2 linked regions of the Salipiger sp. CCB-MM3 genome follow. Each later gene encodes a partner of the first gene's protein in a complex. Links are inferred from orthologs where the notes say so. Each region holds a gene or a part of one and is shown on either strand. Other genes may lie near its edges. The genes, in order: carA and carB.

Region 1 (8,752 bases):
CAGATCGGCGCGCCGGACATGGCCTTCCCGCGGATGAACAACCTCAGCTACTGGCTCTATGTGGCTGGCTCGACGCTGGCGGTCTGCTCGGTCTTCGCGCCGGGCGGCAACGGCCAGCTCGGCTCGGGCATCGGCTGGGTGCTTTATCCGCCGCTGTCGACCAATGAAGCGGGCATGTCGACCGACCTTGCGATCTTTGCGGTGCACGTCTCGGGTGCCTCGTCGATCCTTGGCGCGATCAACATGATCACCACCTTCCTGAACATGCGCGCCCCCGGCATGACGCTGTTCAAGGTGCCGCTGTTCTCGTGGTCGATTTTCGTCACTTCGTGGCTGATCCTGCTGTCGCTGCCGGTTCTGGCCGGCGCGATCACCATGCTGCTGACCGACCGCAATTTCGGGACGACCTTCTTCAACCCCGCTGGCGGCGGTGATCCGGTGCTTTACCAGCACATCCTGTGGTTCTTCGGCCACCCGGAAGTGTACATCGTGATCCTGCCCGGCTTCGGCATCATCAGCCATGTGATCGCGACCTTCTCGCGCAAGCCGGTCTTTGGCTACCTGCCGATGGTCTGGGCGATCATCGCGATCGGCGCGCTCGGCTTCGTCGTCTGGGCCCACCACATGTACACCGTGGGCATGTCGCTGACCCAGCAGAGCTACTTCATGCTGGCCACGATGGTCATCGCTGTGCCGACGGGCGTGAAGGTGTTCAGCTGGATCGCGACGATGTGGGGCGGCTCGATCGAGTTCAAGACGCCGATGCTCTGGGCGATCGGCTTCCTGATCCTCTTCACCGTCGGCGGCGTGACCGGCGTGGTGCTGAGCCAGGCTGGTGTCGACCGTGCCTACCACGACACCTACTATGTGGTCGCGCACTTCCACTACGTGATGTCGCTTGGTGCCGTGTTTGCGATCTTCGCGGGGATTTACTTCTACTTCCCCAAGATGACCGGCAAGATGTACCCCGAGTGGGCGGGCAAGCTGCACTTCTACGTCATGTTCGTCGGTGCGAACCTGACCTTCTTCCCGCAGCACTTCCTTGGCCGTCAGGGCATGCCGCGCCGCTACATCGACTACCCCGAGGCCTTCGCCCTCTGGAACCATGTGTCGAGCTGGGGTGCGATCATCTCCTTCGCCTCGTTCCTCTTCTTCTTCTGGATCATGTGGCACTCGCTGCGCAAAGGCGCGGCCTGCACCCAGAACAACCCGTGGAACGAATACGCGGATACGCTGGAGTGGACCCTGCCTTCGCCGCCGCCCGAGCACACGTTCGAGCAGCTGCCGAAGCGCGAGGATTGGGACAAGCATCCCGCCCACTGAGCGCATAGAGCTCTGAGCGATTGACATAGACCGGCCCCGGGGGAACCCTCGGGGCCGGTTCTCATTTGCGGGACCGCCACAGCAAGGTTCCCAAGATGCCCCTGCCCCGCCGCTTCGCCGCCATCGCCGACATTCACGGCAATTCCGACGCGCTGAGCGCGGTGCTGGCGTGCATCGATGCCATGGGGATCGACCTCGTGGTGAACCTCGGCGACATGTTCAGCGGTCCGCTCGCGGCGGGAGAGACCTGGGAGATCCTGCGCGCCCGCCCGATGCCCACGGTGCGCGGCAACCATGACCGCTACCTGATCAGCCAGACGCCGGAAGAGATGGGCTCGTCTGACCGCGCGGCCTATGACGAACTGCCGCCGGAGGCGCTGGACTGGCTGCGCGGCCTGCCGGTGACGCTGGAGATGGACGAGACCTTTCTCTGCCATGCCACGCCCGGCGCCGACGATCGCTACTGGCTGCATGACGTGGACGCTGGCGGCATGGTCCATCCCGCCGGGGCCGCGCAGATCGCCCGGCATCTTGAGGGGATCGCGCAGCCGCTGGTGCTTTGCGCCCACACCCATCTGCCGCGCGTTGTCAGCTGGCAACGGCACTGCGTCGTGAACCCCGGCAGCGTCGGATGTCCGGGCTACACCGACATTCACCCGGTGCCACATGTGGTCGAGACCGGCACGCCCCACGCCTGTTTCGCCGTGCTGGAAACCGAGGGCGCAGCTTGGCGCGGCGCCCATCACCATGTGCCCTATGATCCCGCGCGCATGGCACAGCGCGCCCGCAGCCGGGGCCGCGCGGAATGGGCCGAGGCGCTGACCACCGGCTGGATCAGCCGCGAGGCGGCAAATCCCATTGGGCAGACCGCGGGCGGGTGATACATTCCAGCCATGCCATACACTTGGACGATGGACATGGGGGAGGACGGCACGCAGGAGGCAGAGCTGAGGCTCTGGCCGCATCAGTCGCTGTCGGCCAAGGGGTTCGTCACCTTCATCGGGATCTTCTTCTTCATGGCGCTGATCCCCTTCTACGGCCTCTTGGGCACGCTTCTCCTTTGGGGGCTGCTGCCCTTCATGCTCGCCGCGCTCTGGGGGATCTGGTACGCGCTGCGCCGCAACGAGAAGGACCGGCAAATCCTCGAAGTGCTCACCCTCAGCCCCGAAACGACCCAGCTTTTGCGGCACAACCCGCGCGGCCCGGCGCAGGACTGGCAGAGCAACACCTATTGGGTCATCGCGCAGATGCATGAGACCGGCGGGCCGGTGCCCTACTATGTGACGCTCAAGGGGGCGGGGCGCGAGGTTGAGATCGGCGCATTTCTGAGCGAAGAGGAGCGCAAGGCGCTCTATCTCGAGCTCTCCGACCGGCTGCGGCTCATGGCGCGGCCCTGACCGCGCGAAAGGTATCCATGGCTCAGGTTCCCGCCACCCCGAAGATGAAGCGTCGCGCCCTGCGTCTTGCCGCCGCGCTGGCGCCGTCTCTGGCTGAACGCCTCTCGCCCGCCCCCTCCGAGCAGGCAGCGCTGGCGCTGCGCGCGGCGCGGCAAGGCCACCCTCGCCCGCGTGCCGAAGAGGTGGTCTTCCTCCTCCCGCTGGTCGGGCCAGAGCATGTGGGCGATTGGCAGGCGGTGACCGAGCGGCTGGCCCAGACGCTTCGAAGCTTTCGGCGCCAGAGCGGCGCGTGGCGCGCGGTGATCTGCTGCCAGCAGCGCCCGCCGCTTCCGGGCGCGCTGGCCGAAGACCAGAGGATCAGCTGGCTGCCCTTCGACGACCCGACCCCCGGCAATGACAAGTGGCGCAAGCTGGCGGCGCTCTGCAATCATCTCGGCAGGGTCTGCAAAGCCCCGGCCTATGTGATGAGCTTCGACGCCGACGACCTGCTGCGCGATGGCGCCGTGACTGAGATGCTGGCGCGTCAGGCGCCGGGCTATCTGGTGGAGCAGGGCTATGTCATGGACCACGCCACCGGCGATGTGGCGCTGGCGGGCAAGCCGACAGCCGCCCTGCCGCTGCGCAAGCCGTTCTGGAAGCTCTGCGGATCGTGCATGGCGCTGCATCACGACCCGGCGCTGCCACAAAGCGCGGCTTTCCTGCGCGCGATGACGCAGCACGAACACCGGATGTTCCCCTATCTCGCCGCGCTTTCGGGACAGGCGCCGGTGCCGCTGCAGCGCCCCTCGGTGCTCTATGTGCTCAATCACGGGGAAAACTTCGGCGCGCGCAGGGGCCGCGTGGGGTTCAAGACCCGCTTCGTTCAGCGCTTCCGCCTCGAAGACCCGGCTGAACTGGCGCAGGTGGCGGAAGAGTTTCCCGCCCCCTGACATCTGTGCTGCAACTCTCTTCGAAGAGAGTTGCAAAAGCCTTTGAAGGCTTTTGCCCGGCTCAGCCCGCGGCGGCGAGCCGATCCTTGACCATCGGACCCACGGCACCAAAGTCCATGCGGCCCTGATAGCGCGTCTTCAGCACGCCCATCACCCGGCCCATATCGCGGATCGAGCTGGCACCAACCTCGGAGACTGCCGCGCTGACCGCCTGCGAGACCTCGTCTTCGCTCATCGGCTTCGGGAGGAACTCCTCGATCACCGGGATCTCGGCCAATTCCGCCTCGGCAAGATCGAGCCGCCCGCCCTCTTCGTAGGTGCGCGCGCTCTCACGGCGTTGCTTGACCATCTTGGCGAGGATCGACAGCAGTTCGGCATCCTCGACGCCATCGTCATTGCCCTCGGCACGGGCGGCAATGTCGCGATCCTTCACTGCGGCAGAGATCAGCCGCAGCGTCGAGAGCCGCTGGCTGTCCTTGTCTTTCATCGCCTGCTTGGTCGCAGCCTTGATGCGTTCACGCAATTCCATAGGAACGGATATCCCCTGACGTTTCCAAACCCTGACACTACAGAAAGCCCTTCGCGCGCGCAATCCCGCCCTATACCAATGCAACCCATTGATTTTGCTATATTTCTATAGGAAAATCAGCACTTGACCCTTTCCCCGGCTTCCCTTAGGCATGGCGCGATTTGCTTCCCGCCCAGATCCGAACAGGAGTCGCGCCATGTCGCTCGCCACCCCCCAAAAGCCTACCGCATGCCTCGCGCTCGCCGATGGGACGCTGTTTTATGGACAGGGCTTCGGCGCAACCGGCGAGGCTCAGGCCGAACTTTGCTTCAACACCTCCATGTCCGGCTATCAAGAGATCATGACCGATCCGTCCTACGCCGGGCAGATCGTCACCTTCACCTTCCCGCACATCGGCAACGTCGGCGTGAACCCCGAGGATGACGAAACCGGCGATCCGGTTGCCGCGGGCATGGTGGTGAAGTGGATGCCCACGCAATCGTCGAACTGGCGCGCGGTGCAGGAACTGTCGCAGTGGCTCGCGTCGCGCGGGCGCATCGCCATCGGCGGCATCGACACCCGCCGTCTGACCCGGGCGATCCGGCAGCAGGGTGCCCCGCATGTGGCCATCGCGCACAACCCCGAGGGCGTGTTCGACGTCGAGGCGCTGGTCGCCTCCGCGCGCGCCTTCCCCGGCCTCACAGGGGTCGACCTTGCCAAAGGCGTGACCTGCGCCCAGAGCTACCGCTGGGACGAGATGCGGTGGGCGTGGCCCGATGGCTACCTGCCGCAGACCAACCCGCGCAAGAAAGTGGTCGCCATCGATTATGGTGCCAAGCGCAACATCCTGCGCTGCCTCGCCTCGGCGGGTTGCGAAGTGACCGTGCTGCCCGCGACCGCCACCAAGGAAGAGGTGCTGGCGCATAACCCCGACGGCGTCTTCCTGTCGAACGGCCCGGGCGACCCCGCCGCCACCGGCGCTTACGCGGTGCCGATGATCAAGGGTATCCTCGACGACACCGATCTGCCGGTCTTCGGCATCTGCCTCGGTCACCAGATGCTGGCGCTGGCGCTGGGGGCCAAGACCATCAAGATGAACCACGGCCACCATGGCGCCAACCACCCGGTGAAAGAGATCGACACCGGCAAGGTCGAGATCACTTCGATGAACCACGGGTTCGCCGTCGACGGGCAGACCCTGCCTGCGGGCGTGGTCGAAAGCCACGTCAGCCTCTTCGACGGATCGAACTGCGGGATTCGCATGACCGACCGCCCGGTGTTCTCGGTGCAGCACCACCCCGAGGCCAGCCCCGGCCCGCAGGACAGCTTCTATCTGTTCGAACGGTTCGTGAACAGCATGTGATCATGCAGGGAACATTGTGCGCATTGTTTCTGTGATGAGCATAATTTAACCCTGTGTTTACCGCGATGCCCTGACCTATCCGCGCCCGGAAAGGTCAGGAGCATCCCATGCCGAACCCGCCTCCGACGTTCGAAGACCAGCGCCGCGCGTCCCGCGGCCATGACCGCGGACGCCCTGTCTGCGCGGTTCTGCTCGAAGATGGCGCGCTCGACGCCCCACAAGCGCTCGAAGCGCTGGCCCGCAGTCGCCATGAGGGCACCGACCTTACCCGCCATCTGATCGCCGAGGGGTATGTCTCGCCCGCGCGCCTGCGCGACACGCTTGCGCGCTGCCATGGCGCCCCGGCGCTGATGCGCAGCCTCACACCGCCCGCGCCCGAGCTTGCCCCCCTGCTGCCGCCGCATCTGTGCCTACGTCACGCGGGGCTGCCGTGGCTCCGACGCGGCGAGACGCTGGTGCTGGCCGTCGCGCACCCCGAAAGCTTCGCCCGCCTGCGCACCCATCTGACCAGCCATCGCGGCCCGGTCGAGATGGCCCTCGTCACCGAGCAGGACATCTTCGACGAGATCACAGCCCGCTATGGCGCGGCGTTTGCAGAGGCCGCCGAGCAGGCCCTGCCCTCGGAGCTCAGCTGCCGCGATCTCAACAGGCTGCCCGCAGAGCGCTGCGCGCTGCTTGGCGCCTCGGCCCTGCTTTGCCTGTCCCTGCTGCTGATCGCGCCCACCGCCTTCTTCCTTGCGGGACTGATGATCGCCTCGGTGACGCTGCTGCTCGGCCAGATTGCCAAGATTTCCGCATTCGTCGCCGGGCTGCCGCCGCTGCCGCCCGCCCCACCGCCCGAGGGTCATCGCCTGCCGCCGGTCAGCCTGCTGGTGCCGCTGCACCGCGAAGAAGCCATCGCCGAAACGCTGGTCCAGCGGCTCGGCCGCCTCGATTATCCGCGCGCGCTGCTCGATGTGCTACTGGTGCTCGAAGCCGAAGACAGCACCACCCGGCGCGCCCTGAAAGACGCCGCACTGCCGCCGTGGATGCGGGTCATCGAGGTGCCCGGCGGCACGATCACCACCAAGCCGCGCGCGCTCAACTACGCGCTCAACTTTGCCCGCGGCGCGCTCATCGGCATCTATGACGCCGAGGACAGCCCGGCGCAGGGTCAGCTGCGGATGATGGCGGCGCATTTCGGACGCGCCCCGCCCGAGCTTGGCTGCGTGCAGGGCATTCTGGACTTCTACAACCCGCACGCAAATTGGATCTCGCGCTGTTTCACCATCGAATACGCTGCGTGGTTCCGCATTCTCTTGCCCGGCTTCCTCCGGCTCGGCTTTGCCATTCCGCTAGGGGGCACCACGGTGTTCTTTCGCCGCACCGCGCTTGAGCGGGTCGGCGGATGGGACGCCCATAACGTCACCGAAGACGCCGATCTGGGGTTTCGCCTCGCCCGCTTCGGCTATCGCACCGATCTTTTGCCGCTGGTGACGCGCGAAGAGGCCAACTGTCGCCTCTGGCCTTGGATCCGCCAGCGCTCGCGCTGGCTGAAGGGCTATATGATCACCTGGTTCGTGCACATGCGGCAGCCGCGGCGGGCATTGCGTCAGCTTGGCGCGTGGCGGCTGCTGGGGCTGCAGCTTCTGCTGCTGACCGGCACGGTGCAATTCCTCCTCGCACCGCTCTTCTGGTCGTTCTGGCCGATCCTGCTGGGCTGGCCGCATCCCTTCGCCGGACCCGAGAGCATCGCGCTGCTGAAAGCGGTCACCGGCCTGCTCCTGCTCGGCGAGGGCGTGACGCTGCTGCTTGGCCTCGCGGGCGTGGCGCGCAGCCCGCATCCCGGGCTGCTGCTTTGGGTGCCGACGCTGTTTCTCTATTTCCCGCTCGGCACAATCGCCATCTACAAGGCGCTTTGGGAGATCTTTGCCCGCCCCTTCTACTGGGACAAGACCGCCCACGGGCGGTCCTCCCCCGACCATCCGGATGCGGATATCCCCGAAGAGCGGCGCTGAGCCGATCAGGCGGTCTTGCGGCTGTCGAGCTTCAGGCGGGTCACGAAGGCGGCAGAGATATGCTCGCGCAGCGCCCGGTCTGCGGCCTCTTCGTCGCGGCGCGCGATGGCATCGACGATCGCGGCGTGTTCCGCCAGCGCATCCGTGCCACGCCCCTCGGCGGCCAGCGAGGTGGTGGCCATCAGCGCCATCGAGCGGTGCACGAGGTCAAGCTGCTGCACCAGATAGCGGTTGTGCGAGGCCAGTTGGATCATCCGGTGAAAGCGCCGGTTGGCGCGGGCCAGCGCCGCCGGATCGTTGAGCAGCGCACGGTCTTCCTCGATCATGTCGCGCAGCACCTTCACTTCCTCTTCGGTCGCATGCCGCGCCGCCAGCCGGGCCGCCAGTCCCTCAAGCTCGGTGCGCACCACGTAAAGCTCGGCCATCTGGTTGTGATCGAGCGAGGCGACGATCAGCGAGCGCCCGTCGCGCGCCAGCAGCGATTGCGTCTCGAGCCGCTGCAGCGCCTCGCGGATCGGCGTGCGCGAGACGCCGAAACGCTCGGCCAGTTCGCTTTCCACCAGCCGGTCGCCGGGCCGATAGACGCCCTGATCGATCGCCTCGAGGATCAGCGTATAGGCATCCTTGTTCGGCGTCCGGATCTGGCTCATCTGCGGGGGGTCCTTCATAAGTGATGTGACAAGATAGCGGTAGCGGGGCCTTGGGATCAACGCCCCCCTTTGTCGCGCCCGCCGCTGCGGCATCAAGGTCGCAGTCCGGCGGCATCGCCGCCCGTTGCCACCCATTGCCGCCCGCCGCCCGGCGGCGTAGGTTGCGCGCCATGGTAAAGCAGCATTTCTCCCACGTGCGCCACTGGGTCTTCGACCTCGACAACACGCTCTATTCCCCGGCGGTGCGCCTGTTCGACCAGATCGAACGCAAGATGAACGACGTGGTGATGCGCGTCACCGGTCTTGGCGCCGCCGAGGCCAACGCCCTGCGCAAACGCTATTGGATGGATCACGGCACCACGCTGGCGGGGCTGATGGCCAACCACGAGCTCGACCCTGATGCCTATCTGACCGAGGTGCACGACATCTCCTTCGATGCGCTCACTCCCGATCCGCATCTGGCCGAGCTGATCGCCGCGCTGCCGGGGCGCAAGATCGTCTACACCAATGGCAGCGCGCCCTATGCGGCGCGGGTGCTGGAGGCGCGCGGCCTCGATGCCGCTTTCGACGCGATCTATGGCGTCG
Region 2 (9,689 bases), on another replicon or contig:
TCATTGGCCGAGATGAAGATATCCGCGGGCGCGCCCTGCTGAATTTGCCGGGCCAGCGCCGAGGACCCGGCGAGGGAAACGGTGATCTTGTCGTCTGATCCGGCCTCATAGGCGGCTTTGATCTCGTCCATCGCGTTCTTCAGGCTGGCGGCGGCAAAAACCGTCACCTCATCCGCCTGCGCCGCAAAGGGCAGGCTGGCAAGCAGGGCAGACCCCGCGAGGCGGGCAAAATATCGGGAAAAGGGCATAGGGGAAAATCCTGAAGGCCTGATATGTTCGGCAAAACATATCGCAATCGAGGACCGCCCGGGCAAGCGTTATTTCCCTTCGGGAATATCGGACGGACCGTCTTGCCCACGCAGCAGGCTCTGCAGCGTCTCGATCCGGTCGGCCCCGGCTTCGGCAATGGTCTCTTCGAGCGCGCGATAGTTGGCCAGCACCTCCTCGCCGGTCTCGGTCAGATGCGCGCCGCCGCCCTTGGTGCCGCCGCGGCTGCTGGCCACAAGCGGGTCGCGGAACGCATGGTTCATTTCCTCGACGAGACTCCACGCGCGCTTGTAGCTCATGGCCATGGCACGGCCCGCGGCGGCAATCGAGCCAGTCTCGCGGATATGCTCCAGCAGGTCGGCCTTGCCGGGGCCGAGCATGGCGTCGGTGCCGAAGAGGATGCGCAGCCGCAGCCGCGGCGCGCTGTCTGGAGGTGTCTCGCACATGCGCAAGTCATCCCGCATCCAAACGAAGCTGGCAAGCGGCGGATCGGGCTGCGCCTCCGGGTATTTCGGGCGTTTCGGGCGCGCCGGTGCAACGATCCCGCCTTGACGCGCGCGCCGCGTTCACGCGCACTTGTCTTTCCCCGACGTCTGTCCAAGACTGGCCGCAATCAAGAACGGCAGCCCGCAAGAGGCCGCCCGAAGGGACAACAGGGAGATACCCATGCTCAAACAGCTTCTCGCCTCGGCGGCGCTCGTCGCCTGCGCGACGGCAGGTTCCGCCGAGACCAAGGTCGGGCTCATCACCACGCTTTCGGGCGGCGGCGCAGGCCTTGGCATCGACACGCGCGACGGCTTCATGCTGGCGATCGAGGAAGCGGGCCGCGACGATCTGGAAGTGGTGGTCGAGGATGATCAGCGCAAACCCGATGTGGCGGTGCAGATCGCCGACCGGATGATCCAGTCGGAGAAGGTCGACGTGCTGACCGGCATCGTCTGGTCGAACCTTGCTATGGCGGTGGTGCCTTCGGCGACGGCGCAGGGGCTGTTCTACCTCTCGACCAACGCCGCACCGGCGCAGCTGGCGGGCCGCGGCTGCAACCCGAACTATTTCTCGGTGTCGTACCAGAACGACAACCTGCACGAGGCGGCGGGGGCCTATGCCACCAGCGCCGAGTTCAAGAACGCCTTCATCCTCGCGCCGAACTACCCGGCCGGGAAAGATTCGCTCAACGGCTTCAAGCGGTTCTTCGAGGGCGAGCTGGCCGGAGAGGTCTACACCAAACTCGGCCAGACCGACTATGCCGCCGAGATCGCGCAGATCCGCGCCTCGGGCGCAGACAGCGTGTTCTTCTTCCTGCCCGGCGGTATGGGGATCTCTTTCCTCAAGCAATATGCCGACAGTGGCGTGGAACTGCCGCTGATCGGTCCGGCGTTTTCCTTCGACCAGAACATCCTGCAGGCGGTGGGCGACGCGGCGCTTGGCGTGAAGAACACCTCTTCGTGGAACAAGGACCTCGAGAACGAGAGCAACGCGCATTTCGTCGAGGCCTATCTGGCCAAATACGACCGCCTGCCGTCGCTCTATTCGGCGCAGGGCTATGACACCGCGCTGCTGCTGCTCTCGGCGCTGGATAAGGCAGAGGTCAGCGACAAGGACGCCTTCCGCGCGGCGCTGGAAGAGGCCGATTTCGCCTCGGTCCGCGGTGAGTTCGAGTTCTCGGCCAGCCATCACCCGATTCAGGACATCTATGTCCGCGAGGTGGTGAAGGAAGGCGATATCCTCACCAACAAGATCGTCGGCACGGCGATCGAGGATCGCGGCCACGCCTATGAGGATGAGTGCAAGATGTGACCCTGCCGGGCGCGGCCCCTCGGAGCGATCCGGGGTGGGCCGCGCCCGACCTTGGTACATCTCGGTACCTATGCCGGGCGCGCGGACCACGGCCCGCCGCTGACCTGAGACGGACTAAAGAATGACCCCCATCCTCATCGCCGAGCAGGTGCTGAACGGGCTGCAATCCGGCGTCATGCTGTTTCTCATGGCCGCCGGGCTGACGCTGATCTTCGGCGTCATGGGGCTGATCAACCTCGCCCATGGCTCGCTCTACATGGTCGGCGCATTCACCGCTGCCGCGACCGCAGCCGCCACAGGCTCGTTCGTGCTGGCGCTGGTTGCCGCTCTGGCCGCCGCCGCCGCCGCGGGCGCAATGGTCGAGCGGCTGGTGATCCGGCGGCTCTATGATCGCGACCACCTTGATCAGGTGCTGGCCACCTTCGCGCTGATCCTGATCTTCTCGGAAGGCACGCGCTGGATTTTCGGATCCTTCCCGCTCTATCTCGATATCCCCGAGGCGCTTTCGGGGCCGGTCACCCTGCCGGGCGGCATCCAATACCCGCTTTACCGGCTGTTCATCATCGGCATGGGCCTTGTGGTGGCCGCGCTGCTGTTCTGGCTGATCGCCCGCACGCGGCTCGGCATCCGCATCCGCGCCGGTGAGAACGACCGCGAGATGATCGCCGCGCTCGGCGTCGACATCGCCCGGCTCTACACGCTGGTCTTTGCCCTCGGCGCGGCGCTCGCCGGGCTGGCGGGCGCGCTGGTGGGGGCGATCCAGTCGGTGCAGGTGGGCATGGGCGAGCCGGTGCTGATCCTTGCCTTCGTGGTGATCGTGATCGGCGGCATCGGTTCGATCGAAGGGGCGCTGGTCGGCGCGATCCTCGTCGGGCTCACGGATACACTGGGCGGCATCTTCCTGCCGCAGATTTTCGGGTTGTTCATGGACCCCGCCGCCGCCACGCAGACCGGGGCGGCGCTGGCCTCGATGGCGATCTACGTGCTGATGGCGGCGGTGCTGGTCTGGAAACCCACCGGCCTCTTCGGAGCGAAATCATGAGCCGCGAACGTATCCTCGGCGCGGTGGTGCTGCTGGCGCTCGGCCTCGTGCCGCTGGCGGCGCATGTCATGGGCGAGCCCTTTACCATCACGCTGGCGACCCGCGCCGCAATCCTCGCGCTGGCCGCGGTGGGGCTGAACATCGCGCTCGGCATCGGCGGGCTGGTGAGCCTTGGCCACGCCACCTTCTTCGGCATCGGCGGCTATGCCATGGGCATCCTCGCCAGCCATGTGCAGAACTACGAGCCGATGTTCGAATGGCCGTTCCTGTTCGAAGGCTCCACCTCGATGCCCTTCATCTGGCTGGTGGCGGTTCTGGCCTCGGCGCTGGCGGCATGGCTCATCGGCCTCTTGGCGCTGCGCACTTCGGGCGTCTACTTCATCATGATCACGCTCGCCTTCGGGCAGATGTTCTACTTCTTCTCGATCTCGTGGAGCGCCTATGGCGGCGAGGACGGGCTGTCGATCTACGTGCGTAACGGCTTTCCGGGGCTGAACACGCTCGATCCGATCCAGTTCTTCGGCCTGTGCTACGCGGTGCTCTGCGCGGTGCTTTTCGGCGCACATCTGCTGGCGCGCAGCCCCTTCGGCCTCGCGCTTGGCGCGGCGCGGCAGAGCCCCGAGCGGGTGCGTGCGGTGGGCCTCGACCCGAAACGCCTGCGGCTGGTGGGCTTTGTGATCTCCGGCGCGATCACCGGTCTGGCGGGGGCGCTTTTCGCCGATCTCAACCGCTTCGTCAGCCCGACGATGTTCAGCTGGCAGACGAGCGGCGAGATCATGGTCTTTATCATCCTCGGCGGCGTCGGGCGGCTGTTCGGTCCGGTGGTCGGCGCGGCGGTCTTTGTGATGCTGGAGCATTTCCTCGGCGATATGTCCGAGTTCTGGCACATCTGGCTGGGCATCCTGCTGCTGGCGGTGGTGCTCTTTGCGCGCGGTGGCCTCGTCGGGCTGCTGGTCGGGCGGGGGAAGGCGCATGACTGAGCCGGTTCTGGAAACCCGCGGGCTGGTGAAATCCTTCGGCGCGTTGCGCGCCTCGGACGGCATCACGCTCGACCTGCGCCCCGGAGAGATCCACGCGGTGATCGGCCCCAATGGCGCGGGCAAATCGACGATGATCAAGCAGCTCTCGGGCAATCTCGTGCCCGATGAGGGCACGGTGCAGTTCCTCGGGCGAGATGTCACCGGGCTCAGCACCATGGCCCGCGCGCGCATGGGGCTGGCGCGGACCTTTCAGGTCTCGGCGCTGGCGATGGAGGACACCGTGCTGCAGAACGCGCTCTTGGGCGCGCTGGGGGCGACGGGCTCGCCTTATCGGTTCTTCCGGCCTGCGCTGAAACGGGCCGAGCTGAGGGACCGGGCCATGGCCGCGCTCGAGCGCATGGGGCTGGCCGATCACGCCGCCACCGTGGTCAGCGAGTTGAGCCACGGCCAGCGCCGCCAGCTTGAGGTCGCGGTGGCGCTGACCCTGCAGCCCAAGGCCTTTTTGATGGATGAGCCGATGGCGGGGCTGGGAGGCGAAGGCTCCAAGCAATTGACCGGCGTGCTCTCGGCCCTGCGCGCGGAGGCGCCGATCCTGCTGATTGAACATGACATGGACGCGGTGTTTGCCCTCGCCGACCGCATCTCTGTGCTGGTCTACGGGCGTATCATCGCCACCGGCACGGTCGATGAGATCCGCCGCAGCCCCGAGGTGCGTGACGCCTATCTGGGGGATGCCACATGAGCCTGCTGGAACTGCACGACATCACCGCCTCTTACGGGGCTTCGCAGGCGCTCTTTGGGGTGTCGCTGGAGATCGAAGAGGGCGAGGTGCTCGCGCTCATGGGCCGCAATGGCATGGGCAAAAGCACCACGGTGCGCTGCCTGTGCGGGATGATGCCCGCCGGGGGCACGCGCCGCTTTGCCGGGCAGGACATCGCGAAACTGCCCTCGCACAGGGTGGCGCGGCTGGGGGTGGGATTGGTGCCCGAGGGGCGGCGCTGTTTCCGCGATCTTTCGGTGACCGAGAACCTCATCGCCGCGGCGCGCCCTGGCGCGTGGGATCAGGCGCGCGTCGAGGCGCTGTTCCCCCGGCTTGCCGAGCGGCGCGGGCAGGTGGCGGGGACGCTTTCGGGGGGCGAGCAGCAGATGCTGGCGATCGGACGTGCGCTGATGACCAACCCGCGGCTCTTGGTGCTGGACGAGGCGACCGAAGGGCTTGCGCCACTGGTGCGGCAGGAAATCTGGGACGCGCTGGCGGTGCTCAAGCGCGAGAGCGGCCTGTCGATCCTCGTGGTGGACAAGGCCCTGGCGGAACTGGCGCAAGTTGCCGACCGCGCGGTGATCCTTGAGCGCGGGAAATCCGTCTGGGACGGGGTGTTCGCCGAGGTGAAAGGCGAGGTCGCGGAGCGCTATCTCGGGGTGTGAGCCCGACCGGAGTCAAGGCGAAGCCGCCGGGCGAGCGCCTGCCCGTCGCACCGTAGGTGCGCAAATTGCAGTGTCACGCGCCTTTGGCGCGCGGGGCGGGCTGGCGCTTCTTCATCGTCAAGCAACGCTCGCATGTCGTCCGGATCTGGCTGACATAAAGCGCGCAGCTCCGGCCTTGCAGCGCCACCCCACGGGCAGGCGCTCGCCCGGCTGCGGTGGGACAAAAAAAGGGGCGGGAAAACTCCCGCCCCTTTCAGAACCTTGATCCCGCTGGCTTACGCCTGCAGCGACTTCACGACCAGCTCGCCTTCTTCGCGGGCCTTCATCGCCAGTGCAGCGGCGTGGGCGCCTGCGGCGGTGGTGTAGTAGGGGATCTTGTCATAGAGCGCGACCGAGCGGATTTCGCGCGAGTCCGAGATCGACGCCGCGCCTTCGGTGGTGTTGAGCACCAGCTGCACGCCGCCATCCTTCAGCAGATCGACCACATTCGGACGGCCCTCGTAGACCTTCTTGACCACCTCGCAGGTGATGCCCGCGTCCTTGAGGAAGCTGGCGGTGCCGACGGTGGCGAGGATCTTGAAGCCGAGGCCGGCAAGCGTCTGCGCGGTCTCGATCATCTGCGGGGTCTTGTCCTCGTCGCGGATCGAGATGAATACCGCGCCTCCGGTCGGCAGATGCGTGCCTGCGCCCATCTGTGCCTTGAGGAAGGCGCGCGGGAACGAGCGGTCCCAGCCCATGACTTCGCCGGTCGAGCGCATTTCCGGCCCGAGGATCGTGTCGACGCCGGGGAAGCGGGCGAAGGGCAGCACCGCTTCCTTCACCGAGAACCACGGCATGTTCGGGTCGGCCAGCGTCATCGGATCGGCCAGCGGCAGCGCCGTGTCGTAATCGGCATCTGCCGGATAGGCTTCGCGCAGCGGGAAGGCCGAGAGCTTCTCGCCCGCCATGATGCGCGCGGCGATCGAGGCGATGGCGCTATCGGTTGCCTTGGCGACGAAGGGCACGGTCCGCGAGGCGCGCGGGTTCACCTCGATGAGGTAAATCTCGCCGCCCTTGATGGCGAACTGCACGTTCATCAGGCCCACGACGTTGAGCGCCTTGGCCAGTGCCTCGGTCTGACGCTTGATCTCGTCGATGGTCTCGGCCGAGAGCGAGAAGGGCGGCAGCGAGCAGGCGCTGTCGCCCGAGTGCACGCCAGCCTCTTCGATGTGCTGCATGATGCCCGCCACATGCACGCCCTCGCCGTCGCAGAGCGCGTCGACATCAAGCTCGATGGCGCCCGAGAGGTAGCTGTCGAGCAGCACCGGGCTGTCGCCGGAAACCACCACGGCCTCGGCGATGTAGCGCTCGAGGTGTGCCATGTCGCGGACGATTTCCATCGCGCGGCCACCCAGCACGTAGGAGGGGCGGATCACCAGCGGGAAGCCGATCTCATCGGCGATGGCCAGCGCCTGTGCGTCGGTCGAGGCGATGCCGTTGCGCGGCTGCTTGAGGCCAAGCTGATTGACCAGAGCCTGGAAGCGCTCGCGGTCTTCGGCGAGGTCGATGGCGTCGGGCGTGGTGCCGAGGATCGGGATGCCCTCTGCCTCGAGCGCATTGGCCAGCTTCAGCGGGGTCTGGCCGCCGAACTGCACGATGACGCCATGCAGCGTGCCATTGTCCTGCTCGACGCGAAGGATTTCCATCACGTGCTCGAAGGTCAGCGGCTCGAAATACAGGCGGTCCGAGGTGTCGTAGTCGGTCGACACGGTCTCGGGGTTGCAGTTGACCATGATGGTCTCATAGCCCGCGTCGGTCAGCGCAAAGCAGGCGTGGCAGCAGCAGTAGTCGAACTCGATGCCTTGGCCGATGCGGTTGGGACCGCCGCCGAGGATCACAACCTTCTTGCGGTCCGAGGGGCGCGCCTCGCATTCCACCTCGCCCATCATGGGCATCTCGTAGGTCGAATACATATAGGGCGTCTGCGCCTCGAACTCGGCGGCGCAGGTGTCGATGCGCTTGAAGCTGGCGACGACGCCAAGCTCGGTGCGGCGCTTGCGCACATCCTTCTCGGCAAAGCCGGTGAGCGCGGCGAGACGGGCATCGGTGAAGCCCATGATCTTCAGCGCGCGCAGGCCCTCGGCATCGGTCGGCAGACCGTTCTGACGCACCTGCTCTTCGGCCTCGACGATCTCGCGGATACGGGCGAGGAACCACGGGTCGAACATGGTCACGCCGTGGATCTCGTCATCCGACAGGCCGTGCCGCATCGCCTGCGCGATGGTGCGCATGCGGTCGGGGGTCTGCTGGCTGATCGCCTTGATCACTGCCGATTTCTCGGGGGCGCCGGGGATGTCCACCTCGTCAAAGCCCGACAGGCCCGATTCCATCGAGGTCAGCGCCTTTTGCAGCGATTCGTGGATGGTCCGGCCGATCGCCATCGCCTCGCCCACCGATTTCATCGCGGTGGTGAGATAGGGTTCGGATCCGGGGAACTTCTCGAAGGCGAATTTCGGGATCTTGGTGACAACATAGTCGATGGTCGGCTCGAAGGAGGCCGGAGTCACCTTGGTGATGTCGTTGTCCAGCTCGTCCAGCGTATAGCCCACGGCCAGCTTCGCCGCGATCTTGGCGATCGGGAAGCCGGTGGCCTTGGACGCCAGAGCCGAGGAGCGCGACACGCGCGGGTTCATCTCGATCACGACCATGCGGCCATTCTCGGGGTTCACCGCCCACTGCACGTTTGAGCCGCCGGTCTCGACGCCGATCTCGCGCAGCACGGCGATCGAGCCGTTGCGCATGATCTGATATTCCTTGTCGGTCAGCGTCAGCGCCGGGGCCACGGTGATCGAATCGCCGGTGTGCACGCCCATGGGATCGACGTTCTCGATGGCGCAGACGATGATCGCGTTGTCCGCCTTGTCGCGGACGACCTCCATCTCAAACTCTTTCCAGCCCAGCAGCGACTCGTCGACGAGGATTTGGTTCACCGGCGAGGCATCCATGCCCGAGCGGCAGTAATGCATGTAGTCTTCGCGGTTGTACGCAACGCCGCCGCCGGTGCCGCCGAGGGTGAAGGCGGGGCGGATGATCGCGGGCAGGCCGACGGTTTCAAGCGCCTCGAGCGCGATCTGCACGCCAGCGTCGAGATCGGCCTTGCCGTCGGGCTTGGTGGGGGCGGTGACGATGGTCGCCGCCGGGTTTTCAAGGCCGATGCGGTCCATCGCTTCGCGGAACAGCGCGCGGTCTTCGGCCATCTCGATGGCTTCGCGCTTGGCGCCGATCATTTCGACGCCGAATTTTTCCAGAACGCCCATTTCCTCGAGCTTGAGCGAGGTGTTGAGGCCGGTCTGACCGCCCATGGTGGGCAGCAGCGCGTCGGGGCGCTCTTTTTCGATGATCTTGGCGACGACCTCGGGGGTGATCGGCTCGATGTAGGTGGCATCGGCGAGCCCGGGGTCGGTCATGATCGTAGCCGGGTTCGAGTTCACCAGAATGACCCGGTAACCCTCTTCGCGCAGCGCTTTACAGGCCTGAGCGCCGGAGTAGTCGAATTCGCAGGCTTGCCCGATGATGATGGGCCCCGCTCCGATGATCATGATGGATTTGATATCGGTTCTTTTAGGCATGGGGGCACCTTTATGTCATGTCGATCACGGTCGGGCAGGGGGCAGCACGCGACGGAGTCGCCGCTCCCCGCAAATTGTCGTGCGTTATAGACAGAAGCTTTGCCCACGCAACCCCAGATCCGCCTTGTTTTCCTCCTCAGAGCAAAACTCGGTGACAGCCGCGCGACATCGCAGGTGTCGCGGCGTCATGTCGCCAGCTTTTCAGGGGCGGGGTCTGATGTGCGGAATCAGCGAAACATCCCGCCCGGTTAGGCAAGATGCTCCCAAGGCCGAAGACGGCGCGGAGTCACTGCGCGGCGTGCAGAAGTTCCTGCGCGTCGTGGCCGTAAAGATAGTCGCGCGTCGTCGGCACGGCATACTGCTTGTGCGCGATCTGCAGGTGGAAGACGCCCTGCCGGGTCTCCTCGAAGGCCGCCTCGCAGACCGCAAGGTAAAAGCGCCACATGCGGATGAAGCGCTCGTCATAGCCCATCTCGCGCACCTTCGGCAGCGCCGCTTCGAAACGCCGCCGCCAGTGGTTGAGCGTCGGGCCATAGTGGCCGCGCAGCACCTCGACATCAGCCGCCCACA

The links.
Region 2: the proteins of carA (region 1) and carB are in contact, whole or in part, in a solved structure (PDB 1KEE), measured with the Escherichia coli proteins. The link is inferred for Salipiger sp. CCB-MM3 from one-to-one orthologs.

The regions. Positions count from the first base shown.
Region 1 is NZ_CP014596.1:598,193-606,944, reverse strand. The notes cover bases 3,506-6,447. They hold carA (glutamine-hydrolyzing carbamoyl-phosphate synthase small subunit), read left to right. Parts: upstream 3,506-4,374; coding sequence 4,375-5,520; downstream 5,521-6,447. Other genes in these bases: AYJ57_RS16615 (glycosyltransferase family 2 protein), read left to right, coding at 5,628-6,447; AYJ57_RS16625 (GatB/YqeY domain-containing protein), read right to left, coding at 3,711-4,178; AYJ57_RS16630 (hypothetical protein), read left to right, coding at 3,506-3,649. Also shown: ctaD (cytochrome c oxidase subunit I), read left to right, coding at 1-1,323; AYJ57_RS16640 (metallophosphoesterase family protein), read left to right, coding at 1,419-2,204; AYJ57_RS16635 (DUF2244 domain-containing protein), read left to right, coding at 2,217-2,720; more of AYJ57_RS16630, read left to right, coding at 2,738-3,505; more of AYJ57_RS16615, read left to right, coding at 6,448-7,517; AYJ57_RS16610 (GntR family transcriptional regulator), read right to left, coding at 7,523-8,167; AYJ57_RS16605 (pyrimidine 5'-nucleotidase), read left to right, coding at 8,338-8,752. UniProt on the Escherichia coli protein: Small subunit of the glutamine-dependent carbamoyl phosphate synthetase (CPSase).
Region 2 is NZ_CP014595.1:1,402,252-1,411,940, reverse strand. The notes cover bases 5,587-9,465. They hold carB (carbamoyl-phosphate synthase large subunit), read right to left. Parts: upstream 9,120-9,465; coding sequence 5,787-9,119; downstream 5,587-5,786. Other genes in these bases: AYJ57_RS06860 (SAM-dependent methyltransferase), read right to left, coding at 9,406-9,465. In the rest of the region: modA (molybdate ABC transporter substrate-binding protein), read right to left, coding at 1-248; AYJ57_RS06895 (winged helix-turn-helix domain-containing protein), read right to left, coding at 318-713; AYJ57_RS06890 (ABC transporter substrate-binding protein), read left to right, coding at 934-2,064; AYJ57_RS06885 (branched-chain amino acid ABC transporter permease), read left to right, coding at 2,186-3,106; AYJ57_RS06880 (branched-chain amino acid ABC transporter permease), read left to right, coding at 3,103-4,086; AYJ57_RS06875 (ABC transporter ATP-binding protein), read left to right, coding at 4,079-4,828; AYJ57_RS06870 (ABC transporter ATP-binding protein), read left to right, coding at 4,825-5,511; more of AYJ57_RS06860, read right to left, coding at 9,466-9,689. UniProt on the Escherichia coli protein: Large subunit of the glutamine-dependent carbamoyl phosphate synthetase (CPSase).